2 regions of the Pseudomonas sp. 210_17 TE3656 genome follow, and region 2 is predicted to be linked to the other one. Evidence: riboswitches for the same ligand, from Rfam matches in the RefSeq annotation. Region 2 holds a riboswitch; the other holds the start of a gene.
What was found. Region 2 has a riboswitch for cobalamin ahead of ACVI9W_RS00495 (CbtB domain-containing protein). Riboswitches for the same ligand answer to the same signal wherever they lie in the genome.
Positions count from the first base shown of each region.

Region 1: it holds a riboswitch for cobalamin, as region 2 does, so the genes downstream of both, cobO (cob(I)yrinic acid a,c-diamide adenosyltransferase) here and ACVI9W_RS00495 (CbtB domain-containing protein) in region 2, are expected to answer to the same signal.

Region 1 is NZ_JBTRBC010000001.1:3,976,937-3,984,169, reverse strand. Features, by position in the region: gene ACVI9W_RS18700 (cobyric acid synthase) at 1-1,401, opposite strand, end outside; gene cobD (threonine-phosphate decarboxylase CobD) at 1,398-2,390, opposite strand; gene cbiB (adenosylcobinamide-phosphate synthase CbiB) at 2,383-3,291, opposite strand; gene bluB (5,6-dimethylbenzimidazole synthase) at 3,291-3,938, opposite strand; gene ACVI9W_RS18680 (cobyrinate a,c-diamide synthase) at 3,935-5,230, opposite strand; gene cobO (cob(I)yrinic acid a,c-diamide adenosyltransferase) at 5,227-5,838, opposite strand; cobalamin riboswitch at 6,004-6,228, opposite strand; gene ACVI9W_RS18670 (hypothetical protein) at 6,377-6,955, shown strand; gene ACVI9W_RS18665 (O-methyltransferase) at 7,036-7,233, opposite strand, start outside.
Region 2 is NZ_JBTRBC010000001.1:88,279-95,511, reverse strand. Features, by position in the region: gene cobM (precorrin-4 C(11)-methyltransferase) at 1-222, opposite strand, end outside; gene ACVI9W_RS00505 (cobalamin biosynthesis protein) at 250-651, opposite strand; gene ACVI9W_RS00500 (CbtA family protein) at 653-1,345, opposite strand; gene ACVI9W_RS00495 (CbtB domain-containing protein) at 1,356-1,541, opposite strand; cobalamin riboswitch at 1,663-1,884, opposite strand; gene ACVI9W_RS00490 (AzlD domain-containing protein) at 1,919-2,245, opposite strand; gene ACVI9W_RS00485 (AzlC family ABC transporter permease) at 2,232-2,930, opposite strand; gene ACVI9W_RS00480 (sugar phosphate isomerase/epimerase family protein) at 2,920-3,837, opposite strand; gene ACVI9W_RS00475 (ATP-grasp domain-containing protein) at 3,834-6,260, opposite strand; gene ACVI9W_RS00470 (PLP-dependent aminotransferase family protein) at 6,257-7,233, opposite strand, start outside.

The DNA of each region.
Region 1 (7,233 bases), 3.9 Mb from region 2:
CAGGTCGGCGAGGCGCTCGATGTCGCGTTCGCGCAGCGCCTGGTAATCGATCTGTTCGACCTCATGCAGACCAGCCCAGCGCAACAATGCCGCGCACGACTGCGGGCTTTCGAACAGACCGTGCAGGTAGGTCGCGAGAATCTGCCCGTCAGCACTGATGGCGCCATCGCTGCGACCGTCCGCCAGTTGCACCGCAGGCCGCTCCAGAGCCGCGCCCTGGGTCACCCCGGCATGGATCTCATAACCGCTGATCGGCGCTTGCTCCAGTTGCAAGGTACCCGCGACGTTACGCAGTTGCTTGTGCGCTTCCAGCACGGTGACGAAATCGAGCAAGCCCAGGCCATCGCTGCTGCCAGCCGCGCCTTCCAGACCCAGCGGGTCTTCCACCCGCTGACCGAGCATCTGCAGGCCGCCACAGATGCCCAGCACCTTGCCGCCATAACGCAGATGCCGGGTGATGGCCTGATCCCAGCCACGGGCGCGCAATTGCGCCAGATCGCCGCGCACGCTCTTGGAACCCGGCAGGATGATCAGGTCCGCAGGCGGAATCGGATCGCCTGGGCCGATGAACTGCAGGTCGACTTGCGGGTGCAGGCGCAGCGGGTCGAAATCGGTGTGGTTGCTGATCCGCGGCAGCACCGGCACGATCACTTTGAGTGCGCGCGCCGCCTTGTCACCCTGGCGCTGGTCGATACCGTCCTCGGCTTCCAGGTGCAGGTCCATCACATACGGCAGCACGCCCAGTACCGGTTTGCCGGTACGCGCCTCAAGCCAGTCCAGACCCGGCTGCAATAAGGCGATGTCCCCCCGGAAACGGTTGATGACAAAACCTTTGACCCGCGCCTGCTCACTGGGCGACAGCAGCTCCAGGGTGCCGACCAGATGGGCGAACACCCCGCCGCGATTAATGTCGGCAATCAGGATCACCGGGCAGTCCACCGCTTCGGCAAAGCCCATGTTGGCGATATCGCCGGCACGCAGATTGATCTCCGCTGGCGAACCGGCGCCTTCGACCATTACCACCGGGTACTGGGCACTCAAGCGCTGATGAGACTCCAGCACCGCCTGCATGGCGATGACCTTGTAGTCGTGGTACGCCACCGCGTTCATGCTGGTGACCGCACGGCCATGGACGATGACTTGAGCGCCGGTGTCGCTATTGGGCTTGAGCAGCACCGGGTTCATGTCGGTGTGCGGCGCCAGCCCAGCGGCCTGAGCCTGGACTGCCTGAGCCCGGCCGATCTCGCCGCCGTCGGCGGTCACGGCACTGTTGAGCGCCATGTTCTGCGGCTTGAACGGCACCACCGCCACGCCCTGGCGCAACAACCAGCGGCACAGCGCGGTCACCAGTGTGCTCTTGCCGGCATCGGAGGTGGTGCCCTGCACCATCAGGGTACTCATGGCTGTTCCTTGCAGTAATCGTTGAATGCCTGTTGCAGGCGCTGAAAGTCCTGCTCGGTGGCCGGCAAACCAAAGCGCAGGCTGGCAGGCTGGCTGAACAGACGCAGCAAAATGCCCCGTCGGGCCATGAACTCATGCAGCAGCACGGCTTGATCGGTAACCAGGTACTGGAAGAGATCGCAGCCACCTGTCGGGGCAAAGCCTGCGCGGCTTAGCAAGTTTGCCAGGCGCTGGCTGGCTGCCGCGCAGCGAGCGATCTGGCGTTGATGCGCAACGCTGTCGAGCAGGCAGGCCTGGCCGAGAATCCGCGTTGGCCCGCTGACGGTCCAGGGCCCCAGCAGTTCGGCCAGGCGTTGCAACAACACCGGTTCAGCCAGCACAAAGCCCAGACGTACACCGGCCAGACCGAAGAACTTGCCGAACGAGCGCAACACAATCAGCCCCGGACGTTGTGCCTCGGCGCCAATGCTGTGCTGCGGGGTGTTGTCCATAAAAGCTTCATCGACCAGCAACCAGCCACCACGCAAGGCCAGGCGGGCATGCCAGGCGAGCAACTGCTCAGCCGACAGCAGGCAACCGGTGGGATTGTTCGGGTTGACCACCACCAGCACATCCAGGCTGTCGAGCAGTTCATCCACCTGCTCACTCTGCAACTCAAGCACCTGATGCCCGGCACGACGCCAGCCCTCGGCGTGTTCGGCATAACAGGGCGACAACACGCCAACCGTGCCGCGAGCGCGCAGGTGCGGCAAGGCCTGGATCGCGGCCTGAGAGCCGGCCACCGGCAGCACCTGCTGGACCCGGTAGTACTCGGCCGCAGCCTGTTCCAGGCCATCGTCGGTTTCCGGCAGGCGCGCCCAGGCCTGCAGCGGGATTTGCGGAATCGCGTAAGGCCAGGGCGCAATACCGCTGGACAGGTCCAGCCAGTGCTCCCGGGCGATACCGTAGTGCTGCACTGCGCGCTGCAGGCGCCCACCGTGCTCAAGCATAGAATTCAGCTCCCAGACACAACAGCAGCAACCACAACCACACGCCCAGGCAAACCAGGCGCCAGCCACGCTCAATCGACTCGGCATCAGCCACCGGGCCTTCGCCCAGTTGTGCGCGTTCGTGCAGCTCACCGTGATAGACCGCCGGGCCACCCAGCTCCACAGCCAGGGCACCGGCGCCTGCGGCCATCACCGGACCGGCATTGGGGCTGTCCCACAGCGGCGCCTGACGCCGCCAGCACTTCAGTGCCAGACGGGTTTTGCCGAGCAACGCGTAGGTCAGCGCCACCAGCCGTGCAGGAATGTAGTTGAGCACATCATCGATGCGTGCAGCGGCCCAGCCGAAACGCTCGAAACGCTCGTTGCGATAGCCCCACATGGCATCCAGGGTGTTGCTCAGGCGATAGAGCACCACACCCGGTGCGCCCGCCACGACAAACCAGAACAGCGCAGCGAACACTGCATCGCTACCGTTTTCCAGCACCGACTCGGTGGCTGCGCGCGCCACGGCGGTTTCGTCCAGTTCACGGGTTTCGCGGCTGACCAGAAAACCCACACGGCGGCGTGCTTCATCCAGGTCACCGCGGCGCAAAGCGTCGGCCACCGGGGTCACGTGCTCGCCCAGGCTGCGCAGGCCCAGGGCGCAATACAAGGCCAGCACTTCCACCAACCAGCCGATATAGGGCAGCCAGGACAGCAAGGTGGCCAACAGGGTCAGGGGAATCACCGCCAGGAACCAGGCGGTCACGCCATGGCTGCGCCAACCACGGCCAGCGGCGTTGAAACGCTGCTCCAGGCGCCCGGCCAGGCGACCAAAGGCAACCAGCGGATGACGACGCTGGGGCTCACCCAACAACGCATCCAGCGCCACCCCGGCAACGGTCAGCAACGCCACACTCATCAAGACTCTCCCCACTGGTTTTCATACAGCATGTCGCTCAAGGGCCGCGCCGTGGCCCAGCCTTCGAGGACCAGCATCGGCGCGGGATAGAACGCCTGGACCGGGCCCAGGCAAAGAATCGCCAGCGGCTTGGCACCGGCCGGCATCCCCAGCAACTGCGCCAGCGCCAGGGGCTCGAACAGCGATACCCAGCCCATGCCCAGGCCTTCGGCACGCGCTGCCAGCCAGAGGTTCTGGATCGCGCATGACAACGAGGCGAGGTCCATCTCCGGCAAGGTGCGACGGCCGAAAATGTGCTTGTCGCGGTCATCCATCAACGCCGCCACCAGCACTTCGGCGCAATCGCTGATGCCTTCGACCTTGAGCTTCATGAATTCATCGGAGCGCTCACCCAGTGCCTCAGCGGTGCGCACTCGCTCGGCTTCCACCAGGCCCTGGATACGCTGGCGCAGGTCGCGGTCGGTGATGCGGATAAAGCGCCATGGCTGCATCAGGCCGACGCTGGGCGCCTGATGCGCCGCTTCGAGCAGACGCGCAAGCAGCTCTGGCGCTACTTCGCCCTTGATGAAGTGCCGCATGTCACGGCGCTCGCCGATGGCCCGGTAAACCGCAGCGCGCTCGGCGTCTGTGAAAGCCTGGTCGTTCATGGTGCCAACAGCGCCGCCGCCGCGTGCGGGTTGGAGGCAAAGTAGAAATGCACGTAGGACGCCGTCAGCCGGCCACAGCGATAGACCGCTTCGGCGCCACGGCCGCCATTGGGGCTGTGGCCACGGGCAATCGGCTCGAGCGAGGTAGTGGTCAGCGAGTGGTGATAGGTATGGCCGCGCAAGGTGCCTTCCGGCAGCTCCACCGCCTGCAGGGCCAGCGCTGCGAGGCGCTTCTGCATCACCGCTTCGCCTTCCAGCAAACCCAGCAACTCGGCCCGCTCACCCGCAACATCGGTCAAGGCCTCAAGCAGGTAGAGCATGCCGCCACATTCGGCCAGCACAGGCTTGCCTGCCTGATGATGGCTGCGGATCGCGGTGAGCATCGCGGTGTTGGCAGCCAATGCCTGGTGATGCAGTTCCGGATAGCCACCCGGCAGGTAGAGGCTGTCTGCCTGCGGTAGCGTGCGGTCATGCAGTGGCGAAAAGAACTTCAGCTCAGCGCCCATGGCCCGCAGCAGGTCAAGGTTGGCGCCATAAGTGAAGGCAAAGGCCTCATCCCGCGCCACGGCGATGGTCACGCCATCGAACAAGGGCTCGATGACCTCGACAGTCGGCGCCGCGAACGCCACCGCCGGCGGCAGGGACGACTCACAACTGGCGCCGAGGGCTGCGGCTGCGGCGTCCAGGCGAACATCCAGATCATTGAGCTCACTGGCCTGGACCAGGCCCAGATGGCGGCTCGGCAATTCAATCCCGGTTTCCCGCGACAGGCCGCCGTACCAGCGCAGTCCTTCGGTAAGGCTGCCTTCAAGCAACTGGGCGTGACGCAAAGTGCCGACACGGTTGGCCAGCACCCCGGCAAACGGCAGGTCGGGCTGATAGCGCGCCAACCCCAGGGCCAGGGCGCCGAAAGTCTGAGCCATCGCCGTACCGTCGATCACCGCCAGCACCGGCACATTGAAATGGCGGGCAAGGTCGGCGCTCGACGGCGTACCGTCGAACAGGCCCATGACCCCTTCGATCAGGATCAGATCGGCATCGCCCGCCGCTTCCCACAGCAGCCGGCGGCTTTCCTGCTCACCGACCATCCACAGGTCCAACTGGTACACCGGCGCACCGCTGGCCCGCTCGAGAATCATCGGGTCAAGGAAGTCCGGGCCGCACTTGAACACCCGCACCTTACGCCCGAGGTTGCGGTGCAGCCGCGCCAGGGCAGCGGTAACCGTAGTCTTGCCCTGGCCTGAAGCCGGGGCGGCAATCAGCACCGCCGGGCAGTGGCGCGTGTCACTCATAGTTCAACGCCCTTCTGGGCACGGATACCGGCCTGGAAAGCGTGCTTGACCATGCCCATCTCGGTGACGGTGTCGGCCAGTTCGATCATTTCATCCTTGGCACCACGACCGGTGACGATCACGTGCTGCATCGGCGGACGCGCCTGCAGGTCGCTGAGGACCTGTTCGAGGTCAAGGTAGCCATGCTTGAGGGCAATATTCAGCTCGTCGAGCACCACGAAGGTGATCGTCGGATCCTGCAGCAACTGGCGCGAAACGGCCCAGGCCGCTTCGGCTGCGGCGATGTCACGCTGGCGGTCCTGAGTTTCCCAGGTGAAGCCTTCGCCCATCACGTGATAGCGCACCTGTTCGGGGAAACGTCGGAAGAACAGCTCTTCGCCAGTGCTGTTGCGGCCCTTGATGAACTGCACCACGCCGCATTGCATACCATGGCCCATGGCCCGGGCGAGCATGCCGAAGGCCGAGCTGCTCTTGCCCTTGCCGTTACCGCTGAGCACCAGCAGCAGGCCGCATTCGTTAGGGGCGTTGGCAATACGCTCGTCGATTACCGCCTTCTTGCGCTGCATACGGGCCAGGTGGCGTTCGTCACGCTCGGTGGATTCAGTCATCGAAGTCTCCGCAAACCACTGTCAGCCAACCTGCAACGCGCCTGCCAGCACAGGGCTGCACAGCGTTCGCGGCAAAGAGATGGCAACAGATCAATGGATAAGGCAGACGGAAAAACGCGCAGGGCTGCGGCACAGGCCGAAGAAACCGCGCATCACCCTCCGTGATGCCGTTGGCTGTTACAGGCCGGTCTCCGGGCTTGTGAGCGGGGTCATCAACACCCGGGGTCGCGCGCCTTCCCGGGTGCGATCACCCAGTGGCCATGCGCGGCCTTGACTCACCTACCGTTGCGGGGGCAGCGCCGGACTCGCACGCAATTGCGCACCCACCGGCTTCCCTGTTTCACCCTGCCAGACCACAGCCCACAGAGCACCTGAAACAAGTCGCGAAGGTTAGAGGGTTGCACCCGGAGCGTCAATGAAAGGCGCAGCACTGGCCTGGATCAATGGCGCCTTTGTCATCTTGTGCCACCCTGATATCAGTGATATCAAATAGCCACAATTTGGCTGTCTCGATTACAACGATAAAGGAGAGAGCGGCATGCAAGGCCTGATCATCAATAACCCGCGCCTGGAATTCCTGCGTCCGGCCCTGGAACGCTGGGTCGAATGCATCGACCGCTGCAACCAGACCCTGGGCGACGGCGAGGCCCCTTACTGGCACGGCGCCCAAGCGAACCTCGGCGTGCTCTCGGCCGCAGCCTGGCAAGCAGAGCTGATCACCTTGCAACATCACCAGAGCAAGAAGCAGCGTGACGAAGGTGAGCGTGAAGGTTACTGCGACCTGTACATCGCCAATCGCGAAGAAGCCGCCTACCTGCAAGCCAGCCAGCGCTGGCCACGCATCGCCCGCCTGGACCTGAACAACGCGCTGCAAGAGACTGTGCTTGCCGCCCGCCAGGTGGCTGCACCCAGCCAGCTAAAAGTCGCCGCGCTGTTCGCCAGCCCCTGGAAAGCCGGACAGCATGCCAGCCCCGAAGAACTCCAGGACCTGGTCGACGACCTGCAAAAGCACACCGCCTGTGCCATTGCCTGGTACTTCCCCTATGCCTACCGCAAGCTGCACAACGAGGCCGGTCAGTACCATCCGGGGGTTGCGCTGCTGCTCAAGCAGGCATGATCAATCGCGGGGCAAGCCCGCTCCCACAATACCGAGCAAACCTGTGGGAGCGGGCTTGCCCCGCGATCAGCTTGGTAAACTCAACGCTTACGACAAAGCGTCAAGCCATCCCCTATGGGCAACATCGACAGATCCACCCGCGGATCGTCCTTGAGCCTCAGGTTCAACGCCTGTATTGCCCGGGTATCTTCACTGTCGGGCTGCGTCTGCAGCACCCGCCCGCTCCACAGGGTGTTGTCGAACAACACCAGCCCACCTGTACGCAGCAAGCGCAGGGC
Region 2 (7,233 bases):
ATCCTGGCCCCGGTCGTGCGCCTGCCTGATCGCCTCGATGATCTCGGCCAGATGCAGCTCGGCACTGTTGATGACTGTCTCGGCACGATGCCCTTCGAGCACCGCCGCCGGTACCAGGGAGCCGGCATAGATGATTACCGGGCAGCGATGGATCAGACGCTGGCCCTTGACGGTGATCAGCTCGGGATCGCCGGGGCCGGCACCGATGAAATAGACGGTCATGCGGAGTCCTTGAAGAGAAAGCGCGGATTATTCGCCAAAGCCTGTGGTTGTAGCCAATGCCAGGCTGGCGTCGGCCAGCAGGGTACGGGTAACGCGCAACTTTGCCGGGCCTGCGAGGTGCTCGGCCAGCGCCAGCGCCGCGCTTTCGGCGACGCCATAGCAACCGCTGTGCTGGTAGGCGACGGCCGAGCGATGGCTCAGGCGCGGCTCGTAGGCGGCCAGTTGTGTGGTGCTGAAGAATAGCAGAGGCACCTTCAGCCGCCGGGCCAGTAGTTGCAGCCCGGGTTCGTCGTGCTTGAGGTCGATACTGGCAAGGCCCGCGACTGCGCTCAGCGGCAGGTCGTGGGCCTTGAGGGTCTGTTCCAGTAGGTGGATCAGGGTGTCGGCGGGGCAACCCCGTCGGCAACCCAGGCCGACGAACAGGTGCATGTCAGGCCTGGTTCGGGCGACGGAACAGCCAGGCACTGATCAGGCCCAGGGCCAGCCAGAACGCGGCGTTGGTCAGCAGGGAAGCGATCTTGAATTCGGCTTCCAGAGCCTCTGGGGCAAGCATTTCGTGCACTTCAGGCTGCGGTGCGCCAATCACATGAGGCACCACCAGCAGTACCACGCCCAGCGCTTTAAGCAGCCAGTTGTGGGCGAACACGATCAAGCCAAGCCCGACGGCGGTGGCTGCTGCGGTACCTACCCACCAGGCCTGGCGCTGGGCCAGATCGGCTGCGGCAGTGCCAGGCAGTTCTGGTGGCAGGCCCAGAGTAGGCGCCAGGCAGAACACGGCAAAGCCACCCAGGCCCCACAGTGCGCCACTGACCACGCTGTTTGGCGCGCGCAGGGTATACAGCGCAGCCAGGATCAGAGCAAAGCCGACGGCGACCACCAGGTTACCGCCCGTGGTCGACAGCACACGCTGCCAGCCGTCTTCCGGCGCCCAGGCTTCGCTGTCGTGGTGGTGATCGGCAGCCACACCAGGGGCGTGTTCATGCGCTTCAACCGCAGGCGCTGCGCTTTCATAGGTTTCCGCCTGGAGAATCAGCGGCGCGACCCAGAAGCTTTGCAGCAGGGTCAACAGCAAGGCGGCCAGCAGGCCGGCAAACCCTGCGGTACTGGCAATACGCTTGATCATCGCAGGGCACTCAGTGGCAAGGGAAGGCGGCGCTGTGGCGGGTATCGTGGGCGGCGTTGTGCACCGCTTCGATATGCGAGAAGCCGGCGAAGTAGACCAGGCACAGGCCCAGCAGCGAGGCACCGACGGCAACCAGCAGGCGCTGACTGAGGCTTGACGGGGTAACGGCGGAGTGACTGGCGGTACTGATAGGCATGGCGCTTTCCTCTTGGTGTTGTTCGGCAACAGGCAAGCGCAAGAAACCCCTGCACGGAACTCGCCCAGGGGTTGCAACAGCGCCCGCCCACCGCGGGTTTGTCAGGTTCAGCAGCGTATTCGCGCACTGTAAGTTGCGGGCCGGTCTCCGGGCTCGCGAGGGGTTGGCATTAACCGACCTGCAAGCATCACCTTCCCATGCCGCACTGGCACAGTGGATCTGACGCTTCACTCGCTTACCGTTGCGGGGGCAGCACCGGACTGACATGGCTTTAGAGTAAAGCACATGGTTCACCGGCTTCCCGTTTCACCCTGTGAAGGGCACCCGTAACAATCTGTGTAGGAGAGCATGGGCGCAGGACTTGAGTCAATCGACGACTAACGCATTGCTAGCAGAACGTACACGCCCAGCGCGACAAGAAAGGCGTAGTAGGACTTGAGCCGCGTGCGGCTCAGCAGCCAGGCCAGGGCCACAGGCCAGATCCACAGCGTCGACGGGGTCTGCTGACTGGTCAGCGGATAAAGTGATCCCGCCAGCAGACTGATCAGCATCGCAACCGAGGTGTACTTGCCGAGGCGGTCGATGAAAGCGCGAACGCCGCTGGGCAGCCGCTCGACTTTCACCGCCAGCGGCAACAGCCGGCAGATGGCCGATACCAGCGCGCAGATCAGCACATACAGCCAGAACGTACTAGGTTCGGTCATAGGCATAACTCGTCACCACGGTAACGGCGAGGACCAGCATCAGACTGATCTGCCCCAACCACAGCAGACTCGCGGCAGTGGCCAGCGCGGCGATCCATTGGGCGTGGAAGCTGTGGCGCTCGCGGGTCATCTTGCCCAGCGAGGCGCTGATGAAGATCGCGATCACTACGCTGACATCATCCATCAGCGCACTGTCGGCCAGACTGGCGAAGCAATAACCGGCCATGGTGCCAAGTAGCGCGGCGGCGTACAGCGTGAAGCACACAGTGTTCGCGTAGGGGCGGCTGATCGGCTGCTGTTCCTTGCGTATCGACATGAGGGTGAAGGCCGCATTGGCCATCACCGCCAGTGCCGGAATGAACGCTGCTTTTGCACCTTTGAGGCTGGACTTCAGGCTCAGGGTGAAGATCAGAAACCGCAGATTGATGCTCAGCGCCGATACCAAAACGCCAAACGCGTTCAACAGATGCGCGGGTGTCTCCAGCAAAGTGAGCTGCAGCGGCGAGGCCATCACCGTGCCGCTGAACACCACCATCGCCGGTAGATCCAGGCCATGGCGCCGCCCGAGCATGCCGATCAGGGTGAACGTCAGCAATAGCGAGAACACGAACGGCAACGCATCGCGGATGCCAGACGCAATCTCGCTGTGTGGCGCACGTTCGAGTCGTGCAGGCTCAACCGGCATGGATGTTTTGCTGAGCGCTGGCGCGCAGATGTTGCATGCCAGCTTGGTAGGCCAAGGCTTTTTCCAGGTAGTACGCGGTTGAGAAGCGCGGAATGAACTCTTCCACCACTGCCACACCGCGATAGCCGTTGAGCGCGAAGCGGTTCAATACATCGCTCAAGGGCAAATTGCCTTCGCCAATCGGCAAGTGCTGGTGGTGGGTGTCGTTGAGGTCGGCAATGTGCAGGTGTCGGGTGACCGGCGCCAGTGTCGCGATGGCCTCAAACAGGCTCTGTCCATAAGGCAGCAAGGAACATAAATGGGTTACATCGATGGTCACGTAGCAGCCGGTCTGCTGATGGAAGTACACATGCTCTTCGACGGTGAACACCGGAAACTTCGGACGCTGGCCCCCCATGTTTTCCAGACACAGCGCGATATCCCCTGTGTCACAAAGCGCCGTGACCTGCTTGATGGCCTCGATCAGGTTCGTCATCAGCACGTCGTTGCACAGATGGTCCTTGTAGCCGGGATGAAATGTGACGCTGGTCGCGCCGGCTTGACGGGAAAAGTCCATCGCCGCGCTCAAGCAGTCCACTGCTTGTGCACGCTCATCCAGATTACTGGCGCAGAGGTTGTACTGACGCCCCCACCAACCGGCATGAACCGTCAGGGTGATCTCATTTTGCTCGGTAAACTGACGGATCTGCCGGGCCAGCGTCTGTCGTTCATCGTTGCTCAAGGACCAGAACACCGTTTCGGCGTCTTCACCGATTTCGAATTCGACCGCCTTGAAGTGCCTGGCCAAGTCGGTGATCGAGCCAAGAATGTCCGCGGGGTTGTCGTATACATTTGTGGAAAAGGAGATCTGCGGGAAATCCGCACTGATCGGGCCATCGATGTGATACAGGGTCTCTTTCGTGGTCATTGCGCCTGTCCTTGGGTGTTGAGCAATGGGTGGGAGATGGCAGCGTTGAAGGCTTTTCGGTTGTCATCGGCGCCACAGGCCAGCAATACATAACCGTGACGGTCGCAAGAGCGGTGGATGGGCTGCCCAAACTTGTCGTGATGGAGCGACGCGCGCAGTGCAAACGGGTGTCGCAGCAAGTGCGCGTGCAGGTGTTGCGGGTCGGTTGCGTCATCCGCTTCGATGTAGCGGATCGCCATTTGCACGTATTGGCGTTCGGGCACGGGCGATGGAACGCCGGTCATTGCCGCGATGGTGGTAGCAGCAAGATGCACGCCCGTGGTTCTCCAGACCATTTCCCAAATCTGGTCGCCGCCGAAACGGGTCTGGGTTTCGATGAAGTGCAGGCGTTGACCGTCGATCTTGATCTCGGTGTGCGCCGGGCCCCAGTGGTTATCCATGCGGTCAAGCAACCACAGCACCGCATCTTCGATCCGCGAACGGCTGGCGTCGTCGAGTTCGGCGGGGAAATCATGTCCGGTTTCGACGTAACCCGGAGTACCACTGGTGTGCTTGCGGGTGATGCCGAGAATCCGGTGCTGGCCGTTCAGGCTCAGAGACTCAACGCTATATTCATCGCCGCTGGCGAACGCTTCGATCAGGTTGCGCCCCTGCAGAGGCAGGTCGTCGGTATCCTCCGGCTTGCTGATTGCGTAGACGCCTTGACTGCCCGAGCCGTTGACGGGTTTGACAATGGCCGGGCCGTGGCGGGCTAGAAAGACGCGGGCATCATCGGCACTGTCGATGGCGGCGCAGGGCAACTCGTAGCGACTGCCTTGCAACAGTTGACGGAACAGTAGTTTGTCGCGGCTGACCTCGACACTGTGCAGGCTGTTGTGCGCAATACCCAGCCGCTCTCCCAGCTGTGAGGCAGGCATCAGACCCTGTTCCGAAAATGACAGCACGGCATCGAACGGCCGTTGCCGATGAAGCCGCATGATCGTTTCGCTGTAAGCGGCTAGATTGGCGATGTCGTCGGTCAGTACCAGGGACGCGTGTTGACGCTGGTAGTCTGACAACTGATCGGGTTGTTGTACGAGGGTGAAGCGAAAGCGCTGCGCTGTATCCCAATCCAGCCCCGAATCCCGTCCACCGATCAGCAGAATGTGCTTGGCCTGCGCATCTCCGGGGCTTTCGGCGTACACGTCGACGTCGGCAACAGCCAGCAGGGACGCGCGCAGGCTGGCGGTATCAGGTTGGCGGAATTCAATGTACAGGTAATTCTGAAAACCGTTGCTGACCGGCCCGATACGCTCACCCGGTCTGACATAGGCATACCAGCGCTGGAAACCCGGAAGGTCGCGGATGCGATCGACCTGATGCACACCGTCGTAGGTCCTGTCTGCGCGGGCAAAGGGCGTGACGATTCCGAACGAGCGTTGGGGCGTGCCGGACTCGGCCTGGGGCAGTGGTTCACCGGAAAGGGCGCGGTGGTAGCAGACGTCCAGCGGCATCCGCCATGCCTGGCGTATCACGTGAATTCGGCTGCCTCCAGGCCGTGCGCCGACTTCCAGAATACGAGGCCCGTGTGCGGTGAGAATGAATTCGACATGGGCAAATGTGCCTTTGAGCCCCAGGGCTTTCACGGCGTCGTGGGCTAGACGATGGCAGCGCCCCTTCAACGCAGCGTCGGATTCCAGTATCGAAGGCGTGTAGCGGGCGAAGTGCTGAAAGTCGCTCTGGCCGATATCCACCCCGGAAATCACATCGACCATCGGGAAACTGCTGATGGTCCCGTCAGGGCTGATGGCACAATCGATGGAGTGGTTGGAACCTTGCAGGTACTCCTCAAGCAGTAACTGATCGGTTTCCCGGTGTTTGCCGTTCACATAGCGTTGCAGCGCCGGCCATTCGTGTCGTTTGTAATCCAGCAGTTCCTGAGGGTCGTGGATGCAGCGTACGAACAGGCTGCTGTAGAGGTTTGTCGGTTTGAGGATGAACGGGTAGGGCAGTTCGTCAGGACGCGTGAGCAGGTCATCGATTCGCACCTCCAGCGACATCACTTGCAGGTCCGGATTGGACGACTGCTGGAAGCATTGGCGTTGCAGGGCCTTGTCGAGAGTGTTTTCCACGTTTCGATGCAGGTGCGCCAGCGCCGGCAGTGCAGCGCACAGCCCGGCCGTGATCGCAACATACCCCTCACGAAAGTTCAGAACGCTAGTAAAGCTGTGCTCGTCCAGGAGCCGCCGGGTCAAATCAATCAGTTCTGCGGTGAGGCCCTTGGAAAAATCGTAATGGGCCGTTGGCGGAATCTTTGCTGCATCGGCGATTTTGCGGGTTGCACGGCTGTCGGTGATGAGCAGCGGTGTGATGCCCTCGGCAATTAGGCCTTCGTATTCGCCATCACGAATGTTGCCAACTATCAGACTACTTGGCGTGTTCATCGGCAGGGCTCCTGGTCGAAGCTATAGTGAATCCGGTTCAGACGGTGGCAAATGTGCGTCAGGCAGATTCGCTCTGTGCCGTTCGTCTCGCCGGTCAAAACGTTGCGCAAGATGTCTGCAAGGGCGTCCAGATCCTCGTTGGTGATACCCAGCCGAGTGATTTCCTGAACGCCGAATCGCAGGCAGTCACGGCCATTGATGCGCTTGTTGTTGACCCGGATACCAAGCTCGTTGAGCTGTTGGGCTGCATGCGAGCTGAGGGCGCTTTCGAGCAGCAGTAGATGGGTGTCTGTCGGGGGAACTGTCCACCCGGGAAGGTCGGCCAGTGCGTTGCGCAACTGGCGGGCGTTGGCGCACATGCGTTGGGCGTAAGCCTGGCCATAGCGTTCCATTTCCACAAGGGTAACGAACAGTTGAAGCAGTCCCGGCAGGTTGGGCGAGGACACGAGTGCAGCGCTGACGTTCTGTTCGATCTGCCTGGCGAGGTCGGCACGCCGGCAGACAATCAATGCCCGGTGCGGGCCGGGTAGTGACTTGTGGGTGTTGCCCTGAAGGATGTCGGCGCCCTCATCGAGCGGGTTAGCAAATGCCTGACCGGCGATAAGGCCCAGGGTGTGGGAAGCGTCGTAAATGATCAGCGTCTGGTGGTAGCCGTGGCGGTTGAGCAGATTTCGCAAAGGTTTGACGGGGATCGCATGTGTGGTCAGACCGTGGTCGAGGAGCACGGCAGACGGTTGATGCCCGAGGGTCTGGAGCTGTTTGTCGAAATCGGCCAGATCTATTTGCCCGTCGATGCTCAGTCTGAAGAACAGGCTGTGCCTGCCGATCTTTTGCACCAATGGCCCGGTAGCGAAATGTCCGCCGCTCCCAGGTGACAGGGACAGAACGGTTTTCCCTGGTTCCGTTAATGCCGCCAGCACGCTCAACGTGCAATGGACGCCGGAAAGCACACGGTACTCAACGAATTCTGCGT